DNA from 3 places in the Bacillus sp. V2I10 genome. Region 2 is predicted to be linked to each of the others. Evidence: riboswitches for the same ligand, from Rfam matches in the RefSeq annotation. Region 2 holds a riboswitch; each other region holds the start of a gene.
The links. Region 2 has a riboswitch for S-adenosylmethionine ahead of QFZ72_RS18385 (YezD family protein). Riboswitches for the same ligand answer to the same signal wherever they lie in the genome.

Region 1 (3,635 bases), 880 kb from region 2:
CCTGCTCAAAATCTTTGATCAAGTCGTCTGCATCCTCAAGGCCTACGCTCATGCGCAATAAACCGTCCGAGATCCCGCGGCGCTCCCGCTCTTCTTTTGGCATAGCGGCGTGAGACATTCTGGCCGGATAGGAAAGAATAGATTCTACTGCGCCGAGGCTTACAGCGAATACAGGGAGCTCGACATTTTTAACAAGGGTGCGGACAGCGTCTTCATCGGCTAATGTGAATGATAGCACGGCACCTGGTCCGTCCGCCTGGTAACGCTGAATTGAATGGCCGGGATGGAACGTTAATCCTGGATAATAAACGTGACGGACAGCTTTATGCTTGGACAAGTACTCTGCCAGCTTCCGCGCAGATGCTGATGATTGTTGAAGTCTGACGTTCAGTGTTTTAATTCCGCGGAGCACAAGCCAGCTGTCCTGCACGCCAAGGACCGCACCGAACGCATTTTGCAGTTTTCCAACCTGTGCAGCAAGTTCTGCGTCTTTTACAGCCGCGAGTCCTGCAAGGACATCACTGTGTCCGGCCAAAAACTTGGTTGCGCTGTGAAGCACGATATCGACTCCCAGCTCGAGCGGGCGCTGCAGAACAGGTGTTAAAAACGTATTGTCTAAAAATGTTAAACAGTTATTTGCTTTTGCAAGTTTCGTAATGCCCTGGATATCGGTAATTTTCAAAAGCGGATTTGACGGTGTCTCAACATAGATTACTTTTGTATTTGGCTTGATGTGTGACGCCACTTCATGCAAATCGGTCATGTCGACAAAGCTGTATTCAATGCCGAATCTGCTCAATACATCTGTGATGATCCGGTACGTTCCGCCGTATACGTCTTCAGTAATTAAAACGTGGTCTCCTTTAGAAAGGAGCAAGAAACAGGTTGAAATGGCCGCCATTCCAGAAGCAAAGGCAAATCCTTTTGTGCCTCCTTCTAGTTCGGCAATCGTTTCTTCTAATGCCTCGCGTGTCGGGTTCCCCGATCTGCTGTAATCAAATTTTCCGTAGTCATCAAAATCAAATTGGTGAAAAGTAGAGGAATGATGGATCGGCACGCTTACCGCTCCATTTTCTTTTTGCACCTTTTGACGATTGTGAAGAAGCTTCGTCTCGAATTTCCAATCATCGTTGCTCAACTTTCTCCGCCTCCTTCATCAGTTCAAATGCCTGTGTTAAGTCCAGTTCCAAATCTCCTGCGTATTCAATTCCGACAGAAAAGCGCAATAGCCTGTTGCACACGCCATTTGCCGCGCGAATCTCTTCAGGAATATCCATATGAGTCTGCGTCGCTGGGTATGTGATAAAGCTTTCCACTCCGCCTAGGCTTTCTGCAAATGTGATCGTCTTTAAGGCTTTCAGAAATGGGTTCACCCATTCTTCCTTCTCCAGCCTGAACGAAAGCATTCCGCCTTTGCCAGGATAAAGCACGTCTGTCACTTCTGTTTGATTTTCAAGAAATGCTGCAAGCTGGCCGGCATTTTTCTCATGCTGGTTCATTCGCAGGGCAAGGGTTTTCATACCGCGGATCAAGAGCCAGGAATCAAAAGGAGAAAGCACCCCCCCGATTGCGTTGTGATGTTGTGCAAGCTCTTCACAAAGCTCTGTTCCCTTAGCAACAACCAAACCGGCAAGCACATCATTGTGTCCGCCCAAATATTTGGTGGCACTATGTATAACGATGTCCGCTCCATCTAAAATCGGCGTTTGCAGGATCGGCGTGTAGAACGTGTTGTCGACAATCAGCAGCAAATGGTTTTCGCGGGTAATTTTTGCAATCTTGCTGACCTCTGTTTCCTGCATCAAAGGATTTGTCGGGGTTTCCAGAAAAATGGCCTTTGTGCGTTCATTGATCAGCTGCTGCGTACAGTCTTCGTCTTTAAAATCAGCGTAATGAAAAACAAGTCCGTATTTTCTCCATTCCCGTTCGAATAAACGGTAGGTTCCCCCGTACAAATCTGAGGATACAATGAGCTCGTCTCCGCTTTTAAACAATGCCATCAATGTCTGAATCGCAGCCATTCCTGAACTGAAGGCATATCCCTGATCTCCATGCTCAAGCTCTGCAATGGCTTTTTCAAGGATCGTCCGAGTAGGATTTCCAGTGCGGATGTAGTCAAATCCAGTTGATTCCCCAATTCCATTGTGCCTGTATGCTGTAGAAAAATAGACGGGCGGATTCACTGTTCCCGTTACGTTTTCACTTCGATTTCCAATTTGAGCTAAGATTGTTTCAATGCGTTCTGACATTTCCAACACCGTCCCATAGTTTTTTCAAAATAAAAAACGTCTCCCTCATTTAAGAAGAAGACGTTGATATCGAATGATTGCTTCTCCTTATCTCCCAAGCTTATTACCTGCGCTTGCTGGATTTAGCACCTTGGTTCGAACAGGAACATTCTCTGTTCTTTTCCGGTTGCTGAGATTTCACAGGGCCAGAACCCTCCATCTCTCTGGATAAGAATAAATAGTATGAACTTTTTGAATTGTTTTTATAACCTTATCTCATTATCAAATAATTTGCAAGGGATTTTTTATGAATATTTACGATTTACAATCATTACACCGGCAATAATCAACAAACCGCCTGCCCCGCTCATTAATAAAAAAGGTTCATTCAGCAAGATGACTGCCGCAATAACAGTTGCAAGCGGTTCAAAGTAAAGAAAGGATGACACTTTAGTTGCCTCCATGACCTCCAGGGCTTTTCCCCAAAACCAGTAAGCGACTGCCGAGACAAAGATTCCGAGAAACAGCAAATGAGTCCAGTTTTCCTGAGTCAGTACACTCATCTGAACCCAGCCGTTATTTCTTATAAAGAATGGAATTGTCATCATAAAACCAAAAAAGCTTGTATAAAAAGTAATGGTTAATGCAGGATAAGGGATTTTTAATTTTTTTATAAGAATGGAATAAACCGCCCAATTTAATGTACTTAAGATCATCAGTGCGTATCCCGCATTTGCATGAAAGGTGAATGACCCGCCTTGTCCATAAGATGTAATCAAGAGAACGCCAAGTACAGCAATTGTCATGCCCGCTGCTTTAAAAAGCGTAAACGTTTCTTTCAAAAATAGAGATGCCAGAACAGCTGTGAATATCGGGGAAAAAGAGATGATCCATCCTGCTTGCGATGCCTGAATGGACTGCAGTGCTGCAGCCTGAATGACTTGATGGACAAAGATGCCGAGTACGGCAAGTATAAAAACCTCAGGGAGATAATACTTTTTTATTTTTAAAGGCTGACGAAGGAGGAAAAGAAGGAGGAATAAAAAGAGAGATGCTATACCAAAACGCAAAACAAGCAATGTTAAAGGTTCCAGCTGAACTAAAACAGCTTTTGTTGATACAAAGGAAATTCCCCAGAAAGTAATTGAGACAGCTGCATAGATACCTGCTGTGACATGAATTGATTTCCTCATTTTCAGGCATTCCCTCCCTTTATCAGGCTTGTCTTCATATAAGGAATATGTATTGAATAAAGGAATTATGATGGGTTTATATCTGTCAAAAAGTGTTCGAATGAACTGTATTTTTTTTACATATCTCCATGGTATATTTATCCTATAAGTGAAAGGTGGCGATACGGGCGGATGAGGCTCGGCGATTCATGTCAGACGTATCAGCAAAAATCAA
Region 2 (3,635 bases):
GAAGTACCTGAAATATATAAGCATTTGAACCGTTCTTTCCATACCATTACGCCTGGAATCCGACTCGCTGAAGACTCACTGAATGATCAAGTGAGAGTGGCGACGCCTGAGAAGGCAAGAGAACTGGGATCAACAGCCATTGTTGTCGGAAGAAGCATAACTAAAGCAAATGATCCGCTGACTGCATACTTACAAATGAAAAACGCATGGGAGGGTCTGCCTGTATGAAACATCAAATTGCTGAGCAGCTGCTAAAAATTGAAGCCGTTTTTTTAAGTCCAAATGAGCCATTTACATGGTCAAGCGGCCTAAAGTCGCCAATCTATTGCGACAATCGCCTGACATTATCCTATCCTGAAGTCAGAAAAGACATTGCAGAGGGCTTAACTAAGCTAATCAGGGAAGAGTATCCCCAGGCTGAAATGATTGCAGGAACCGCAACAGCGGGTATCCCGCATGCTGCATGGGTGAGCGATCTGCTTAATTTGCCAATGTGCTACGTCAGAAGCAAGCCGAAAGGCCATGGAAAAGGCAATCAAATAGAAGGTAAAGTGCATGAGGGTCAAAAAGTAGTAGTTGTTGAAGATTTAATCTCAACAGGAGGAAGCGTTATTACGGCTGTTCAGGCGCTTAGAGAGGCAGGCTGTGAAGTGATTGGAGTTGTCTCCATCTTCACATATGAACTGCAAAAAGGCGCAGAGATGCTCGAAGATGCCGGAATACATGCTGTTTCCCTAACCGATTATTCTTCATTGATTGATGTAGCTCTGAAAAAGGGAGCAATTGAAAAAAAAGATCTTGAAAAGCTGATAAAATGGCGCGAAAATCCTGCAAATGAAGCATGGTTGACTGTTTAAAAGGCAAGAAAGCAAAGTCGTTTTTGACTTTGCTTTTTTATTGCCAAATCAAAAATGAACTTAGAAAAGAAACAAGGCTTATTAGAAGATAACCTGTTCGAAACAATTTAATCTGCCATGCTTCTGGAAGGAACCTTTTGCAAATACCAAAGCTTGCATGACCGATCCAGCCAAATGCCCCAAAAAGGCCTGCTTGTTCTTTTTTTATATTTCGGAAAATATGATGATCATCAAGCGTTACGACGGCATAAGCTAATGAAAATCCGCCTATAAGGAAAGTGAAAATGGTCATTATGGCTGGAATTAGGATAGGTTTCACCTCTCGGACAGTAATTTTTTATCGATAAAACCTTATTCCCGATTTGAAAGTTTAGCACTAAATTTAGCCTTTTAAATAAATTTTTTAATTCCGATCGAAAAACTAGGGTTGACAGAATGACTAATTGTGATAAAATTTAGAAAAATATAATAAACTTATCAAGAGAGGCGAAGGGATCTGGCCCTGCGAAGCCCGGCAACCTGCGTTCTGCAAGGTGCTAAATCCAGCAAAATGTAAACCCATTTTGAAAGATAAGGTACATCTACCTGAACAGTCTTTCAAATTGGAAGGCTTTTTTCTTTCTCAATTTGCGGTAAATTTCTCAGAAAGAAAGAGCGGATAAGAAATGAAATGGGGGACTGCAGTGGGAAAGGAAGAACATCTTGAAATCGTCATCGAAAGATTGCGGGAAATGCTGAAAACGATGAATTATGGTTCTGTCACATTGGTTGTTCAGGACGGCAAAGTGATTCAGCTTGAGAAGAATGAAAAAGTAAGAATTAAATAATATGCTGACTAGAAAAACTAGAGGCATTTTAACACTGAACGGGTTCCGTCATTCTGTTAAAATGTCTTTTTTTAACGGGACCTGGCTGATAGAGGGGAAGAATAAATATGCTTACGTATGAAACCTGGCAGGAGCCAGCCGCCGATTTTGAAGTTGATGACACTTATAAAGGCGCATTAAACGTTTTAAAGTGGAGTTATGGTCATTACGGCAAAGAGATTGTATATGCATGCAGCTTTGGAATAGAAGGCATGGTGCTTGTTGATTTAATTTCAAAAGTAGAGCCGGATGCAACGATCGTTTTTCTTGATACGGACGTACATTTTAAAGAAACCTATGAAACGATTGACCGGGTGCGGGAAAAATATCCGCAGCTGAATATCGTGATGAAGAAACCGGCTCTCACACTTGATGAGCAGGCAGCAGAATACGGCGATAAGCTTTGGGAAACAAATCCAAATAAATGCTGCCAAATCAGAAAGCTTCAGCCTCTTAACGAGACGTTATCGGAATCTGAAGCCTGGATCTCAGGGCTGCGCAGAGAGCAGTCAGAAACAAGGAAACATGTTCAATTCATTAACCGCGATGATAAATTTCAGTCGGTAAAAATATGTCCGCTGATTCACTGGACTTGGAAAGATGTGTGGCGGTACGTACACAAAAACGATTTGCCATATAACCCCCTGCATGACAGGGGCTATCCTAGCATTGGCTGCTCTCACTGCACCGCACCTGCATTTAATGCCGATGATTTGCGTTCCGGAAGATGGAGCGGGCAGGGTAAAACAGAATGCGGATTACATGGATAAGGAGCAGGCGCGGTGCTTGAATTAGCGGCTCTCGCCATCAGTTTCTTTTTTGCAATGAATATAGGGGCAAGCGGTGCTGCTGCCTCAATGGGTGTGGCTTATGGGTCAGGTGCAGTCCCAAAAGCGCGGCATGCCCTCTTAATATGTGCCGCAGGGGTGTTTGCAGGAGCGGTGCTCGGAGGCGGAGAAGTTGTAAAGACGATCAGCGCCGGCATTATCCCGCAGGATATTATTAACGTGAAAATTGTGCTGATCATCATTATTTCCGCTACAAGCTCCCTGTTTGTTGCTAACTTGCTTGGCATTCCGCTTTCTACGAGCGAGGTTACAGTTGGTTCTGTAGTAGGAGTAGGGATTGCGTATCAAGTGCTGTTTGTCAATTCATTGCTTGTTATTATGCTGTTTTGGGTAATCGTTCCTGTTGCAGCTTTCAGTTTAGCCTGGATATTCGGCAAAGGGCTATATACGCTGCAGAATAAAGGGATTTTGCAAGATCGTCCCTGGCTAACCGTCATTCTGATTTTTGCAGGATTTCTGGAAGCCTTCTCTGCAGGTATGAACAATGTGGCCAATGCAGTCGGTCCATTAGTGGGAGCAGGCTTGATTTCCGTTTCAAATGGAATATGGATTGGAGGCGCTTTTGTAGCGCTCGGATCCATTTTCCTCGGAAAAAAAGTCCTTGAAACAAACGGAAAGAAGATTACCAGCTATTCAAAGCCTGAAGGGATTTTAATCTCAGGTACCGGTGCTGGTCTCGTCATTGTCAGTTCCATCTTCGGATTGCCGGTTCCGCTTACTCAGATTACTTCATCAGCGATTATCGGTCTTGGAATGGCGAAAAACGGAAGTGAAATTCTACATAAGCATATCGTGAAGAAGATTATCCGGATATGGATTGTTTCACCTCTGTTTTCACTGGCCATTTCTTATTTCTTAGTCAAATTATTTTTAGAAAGTGACATTTATTCAATCGTCGTACTAGTCAGTGTCATGCTTGCAACCTTAGGAGCCCTCAGCTTAATGAAGGCCATCAAAGAGGAAAAGCGGGCCGTGCATGAAGAAGGCGGAGGCATTTAGCTTTAAAACCAATTAAAAGGGTATGTTTAGGAGGAAAAAAGAAAATGAGTTTACAGCCGCACGGA
Region 3 (3,635 bases), 3.5 Mb from region 2:
CCGCCTTTTGGTTCTTCGAACTTTAGAGGAGCTGAATGACCAAGGTGTGCAATCCGGTCGACAACCTGATAGCCCATTTTTTCATAAAGCTTTATCGCACGATCATTATGAGAGACGGCTTCAAGAGTAGCTGTGTCTACATTTTCTTTTTCATAAAGAGACAAAGCCTCTTCCATCAGCTTTACCCCGACCCCTTTGCTTCGGTACTCAGGAGCAACACCTGTACCGCCATTCCATGCTATTTTTTTGCCGTCTATGGTTCTGATTCCATTCAGAACCAGTCCAACCGGCTCTGAATCGTGAAAAGCTACAACAGATAATGCCGGCGAAAGATTTTCAAGCACCATTCGGTTAAAAAAATTCTCAAGGGACAGCGTCATATCAAAATAATATCCCTCAAAACCTTTATTCCATGCGGTTAAAGCTTCTTCAAGCGTACATTGAGACAATTTTTTAATTGTGATCATACCGCACCCCATTTCTCATTAGCTTCTTTTAAAAATCATCTCGAAGTCTTCTTTTCTAAAAGGACGCAGGTATACATTTTCTCCATGTAAAAACCTCATGCAGATCCCCCCTTTTCTAAGTACATGAAGATCATTTCTTCTAAAGCACGGATTTGTTTTTGATAAGGGTAATTCCCGCCTATCACTGAATAGTGAAGACAAATGCCGTCTATGGTTCCCCATACCATAGAAGATATGAGCGATGGATCCGTCTCTTTGTTGAATTCATTCTGCCTTATGCCTTCTTCGATGATCTCAACAAGCAGTACTTGATAAACGTCGTCATACCGGTCTGTCATGACTTTCTTAAGTTCTTCATCACGGCCTGAATGAATCCAGAATTCAAGGTGAACACCGATCATTTTCTGCCACTTTTGAGATAACTCAATTTCAGCATAGTTTTTGAAAAACTGGTGAAGTTTTTCTTTTGCAGTCCCTCTCTCTTGAAAACTTCTTTTCAGTTTGGCGATATTCTGCTCTGTCCGCATCTGCATCAGCTGAAGGTAAATTTCTTCCTTGCTTTTAAAATAGTTGTAGATTGCCCCTTTACTTAACCCAGATTCAGCCACAATATCGTCTATTGTGGCAACCTGAAATCCTTTTTCTCCAAAAGCCTTAAGGGCACTTTCCAGGATATGGCGTTTCTTTTTTTCCTTATATTCATCTGAAACAATTGGAGCCACGCCTGTACACCTCCTTAAAAACCGACTATATAGTTTATTTTATTCCACTGATGACGATAAATTCAAATAATTTTGAAAAAAAGTTTGTTAAATCTTCCATTTGACTTTTACACAATTACCCCTTAATGTAGGAAAGGTCATTTTTTAAAACACACATATATCTTCTTATTAAGAGAGGCAGAGGGACTGGCCCTGTGATGCCTCGGCAGCGGACTCGGATTTCCGAGTGCTGTGCCAATTCCAGCAAGCTCCGTGCTTGAAAGATAAGAAGAGGTTTATTCCATTCCGGATTTAAGATCTCTTCTGCTTTAGAAGAGATCTTTTTTTTATAATAAGAAAGGTGGTACACATGGAGACAAAAGGAAATGGACTGGCATTAATGCCGTTAATCATATTTCTTGCCCTATTTGTAGGGTCTGGTATTATAACAGGCGATTTTTATAAGATGCCGATTCTTGTTGCAATTATTATTGCATCCGGAGCTGCTCTTATGATGAATCGTAAAGAGACGTTCACAGCGAAGGTTGAGAATTTCGCTAAAGGGGCAGGCCATCCTGATTTGATGATCATGGTCTTTATATTCATCCTGGCCGGAGCTTTCTCAGAAGTGGCAAAAGGGATGGGAGCAGTTGAATCTACAGTCAATCTTGCGCTTTCATTTTTGCCGCAAAGCTTTTTGATTGTTGGATTATTTATTATTGGAGCTTTTATTTCACTTGCAATGGGAACTTCAATGGGAACAATTGCTGCACTTGCTCCAATTGGCGTTGGCATCAGTGCAGAAGCTGATATTTCAATAGCTCTTGCTATGGCTGCTGTTATTGGCGGTGCGATGTTCGGGGACAACCTGTCTTTTATATCGGATACAACAATTGCAGCAGTTCGGACACAGCAGACGGAAATGAGAGATAAGTTCAAAGTAAACTTTTTCATAGTTTTGCCGGCTGCCATTATTACTTGTGCTGTCTTAATTGTGATGACTCTCGGCAATCAATCTCCTGTTTCTTCTGGAGAATTCAGTTTCATTAAAATGCTGCCTTATATAGCCGTTCTTGTATCAGCTCTTCTTGGAATGAATGTCATCATTGTTTTAACTGGCGGGATCCTGCTTAGCGGAGTCATCGGGCTGTCTGATGGCACCTATACGTTAACGGATTTTCTTCAGAAAATAACAGATGGTATTATGGGGATGGCCGAACTGGTCATTCTTTCACTCTTAATCGGCGGTATGGTTGAACTGATTAAACGAAATGGCGGCATTCACTTTATTTTAGAAGCGATGACAAAAAGAATTTCTTCTAAAAGAGGGGCAGAATATGCCATTGCAGGTCTTGTAAGCACGACAAACCTTGCGACTGCAAATAATACCATCTCTATTATTGCAGCGGGTCCGCTGGCAAAAGATATGGCAGATAAGTATGAGATTGATAAACGTAAATCTGCCAGCCTTTTGGATATTTTCTCTTGCAGTATACAGGGTTTAATCCCTTATGGCGCTCAAATGCTTACTGCCGCACAATTTGCTGAGATTTCACCTGCTGATATCCTGCCATTCTCTTATTACCCATTCTTAATAGCCGTTATGGGTATTGCGGCTATTATTATTGGCTATCCGAAATTTAAAAAAGCCAAGTAGTTCCTGCCCGGCAGAGTCCGAAATTGGACTCTGTTTTTTCATAGATCTAAAGCGGGCGCCTTGGTCAGATCCGACAGGCGGATTCGTTCTGACCGAAGATCTATGGGCCGGAGCTTTAAGTAGAATTTTTTTATTTACCTCAGCCTTGACTTTTATAGTTTTCCTAAACAAGAAAAAGAGCCGCTCATCCTATGAGCGGCTTTACTTTTTCATCAGTCCATGCAGAAGAAACTGGATCGTATATTCTTTTTCTGCTTCATCGTCCCAATCCAGATCAGGCAAGATGATGAACCTTCCGATCAGGAACCCCATAATTGTCGTAATGATCATCCGTAAAACTGTTTCAGGAGGCATGTCAATCATCTCTCCTTTTTCTTGGAAATGCGTGATCAGCTTCTTCAGTTTCTCAACTGCATGTTCCTCAACGACCTTTCGGAGCTCCCCTCTGAACTCTTCATGAAAAAAAACTTCCTGAAGCAAAATCTTGATGACAGGGTGATTTTTCTTAATAAACTCATAGCGGTTTTCAAGAATGTATCTCAGCATTTGTTCAAGGTCCTGATGATTTTGCTTCGTCACGTCCTGAAGAAAATTCCTTACTAAAAACGGGGCAATGAATTTTGTTATAGTCGGCATGACGATCGCAAACAGCAGGTCTTTTTTCGTTTGATAATGACGGAAAATTGTACCCTCTGCGACTCCCGCTTTTTTAGCAATTTCGCTGGTTGATGCTGCTGCAAAGCCTTTATCTGCAAATATTTCAATGGCAGCTTCTACTACCTTTTTTTGTTTTTCACTCATCTTTACATC

Region 1: it holds a riboswitch for S-adenosylmethionine, as region 2 does, so the genes downstream of both, QFZ72_RS22995 (methionine biosynthesis PLP-dependent protein) here and QFZ72_RS18385 (YezD family protein) in region 2, are expected to answer to the same signal.
Region 3: it holds a riboswitch for S-adenosylmethionine, as region 2 does, so the genes downstream of both, QFZ72_RS00715 (Na+/H+ antiporter NhaC family protein) here and QFZ72_RS18385 (YezD family protein) in region 2, are expected to answer to the same signal.

The regions. Positions count from the first base shown of each region.
Region 1 covers NZ_JAUSYV010000001.1:4,522,640-4,526,274, forward strand. The annotation lists gene metC (cystathionine beta-lyase) at 1-1,138, opposite strand, end outside; gene QFZ72_RS22995 (methionine biosynthesis PLP-dependent protein) at 1,125-2,249, opposite strand; SAM riboswitch class I at 2,334-2,463, opposite strand; gene QFZ72_RS23000 (DMT family transporter) at 2,534-3,421, opposite strand.
Region 2 covers NZ_JAUSYV010000001.1:3,638,000-3,641,634, reverse strand. The annotation lists gene pyrF (orotidine-5'-phosphate decarboxylase) at 1-228, shown strand, start outside; gene pyrE (orotate phosphoribosyltransferase) at 225-857, shown strand; SAM riboswitch class I at 1,329-1,434, shown strand; gene QFZ72_RS18385 (YezD family protein) at 1,541-1,684, shown strand; gene QFZ72_RS18380 (phosphoadenylyl-sulfate reductase) at 1,792-2,493, shown strand; gene QFZ72_RS18375 (sulfate permease) at 2,548-3,570, shown strand; gene sat (sulfate adenylyltransferase) at 3,615-3,635, shown strand, end outside.
Region 3 covers NZ_JAUSYV010000001.1:136,110-139,744, forward strand. The annotation lists gene QFZ72_RS00705 (GNAT family N-acetyltransferase) at 1-467, opposite strand, end outside; gene QFZ72_RS00710 (TetR/AcrR family transcriptional regulator) at 563-1,189, opposite strand; SAM riboswitch class I at 1,352-1,459, shown strand; gene QFZ72_RS00715 (Na+/H+ antiporter NhaC family protein) at 1,539-2,825, shown strand; gene QFZ72_RS00720 (TetR/AcrR family transcriptional regulator) at 3,027-3,635, opposite strand, start outside.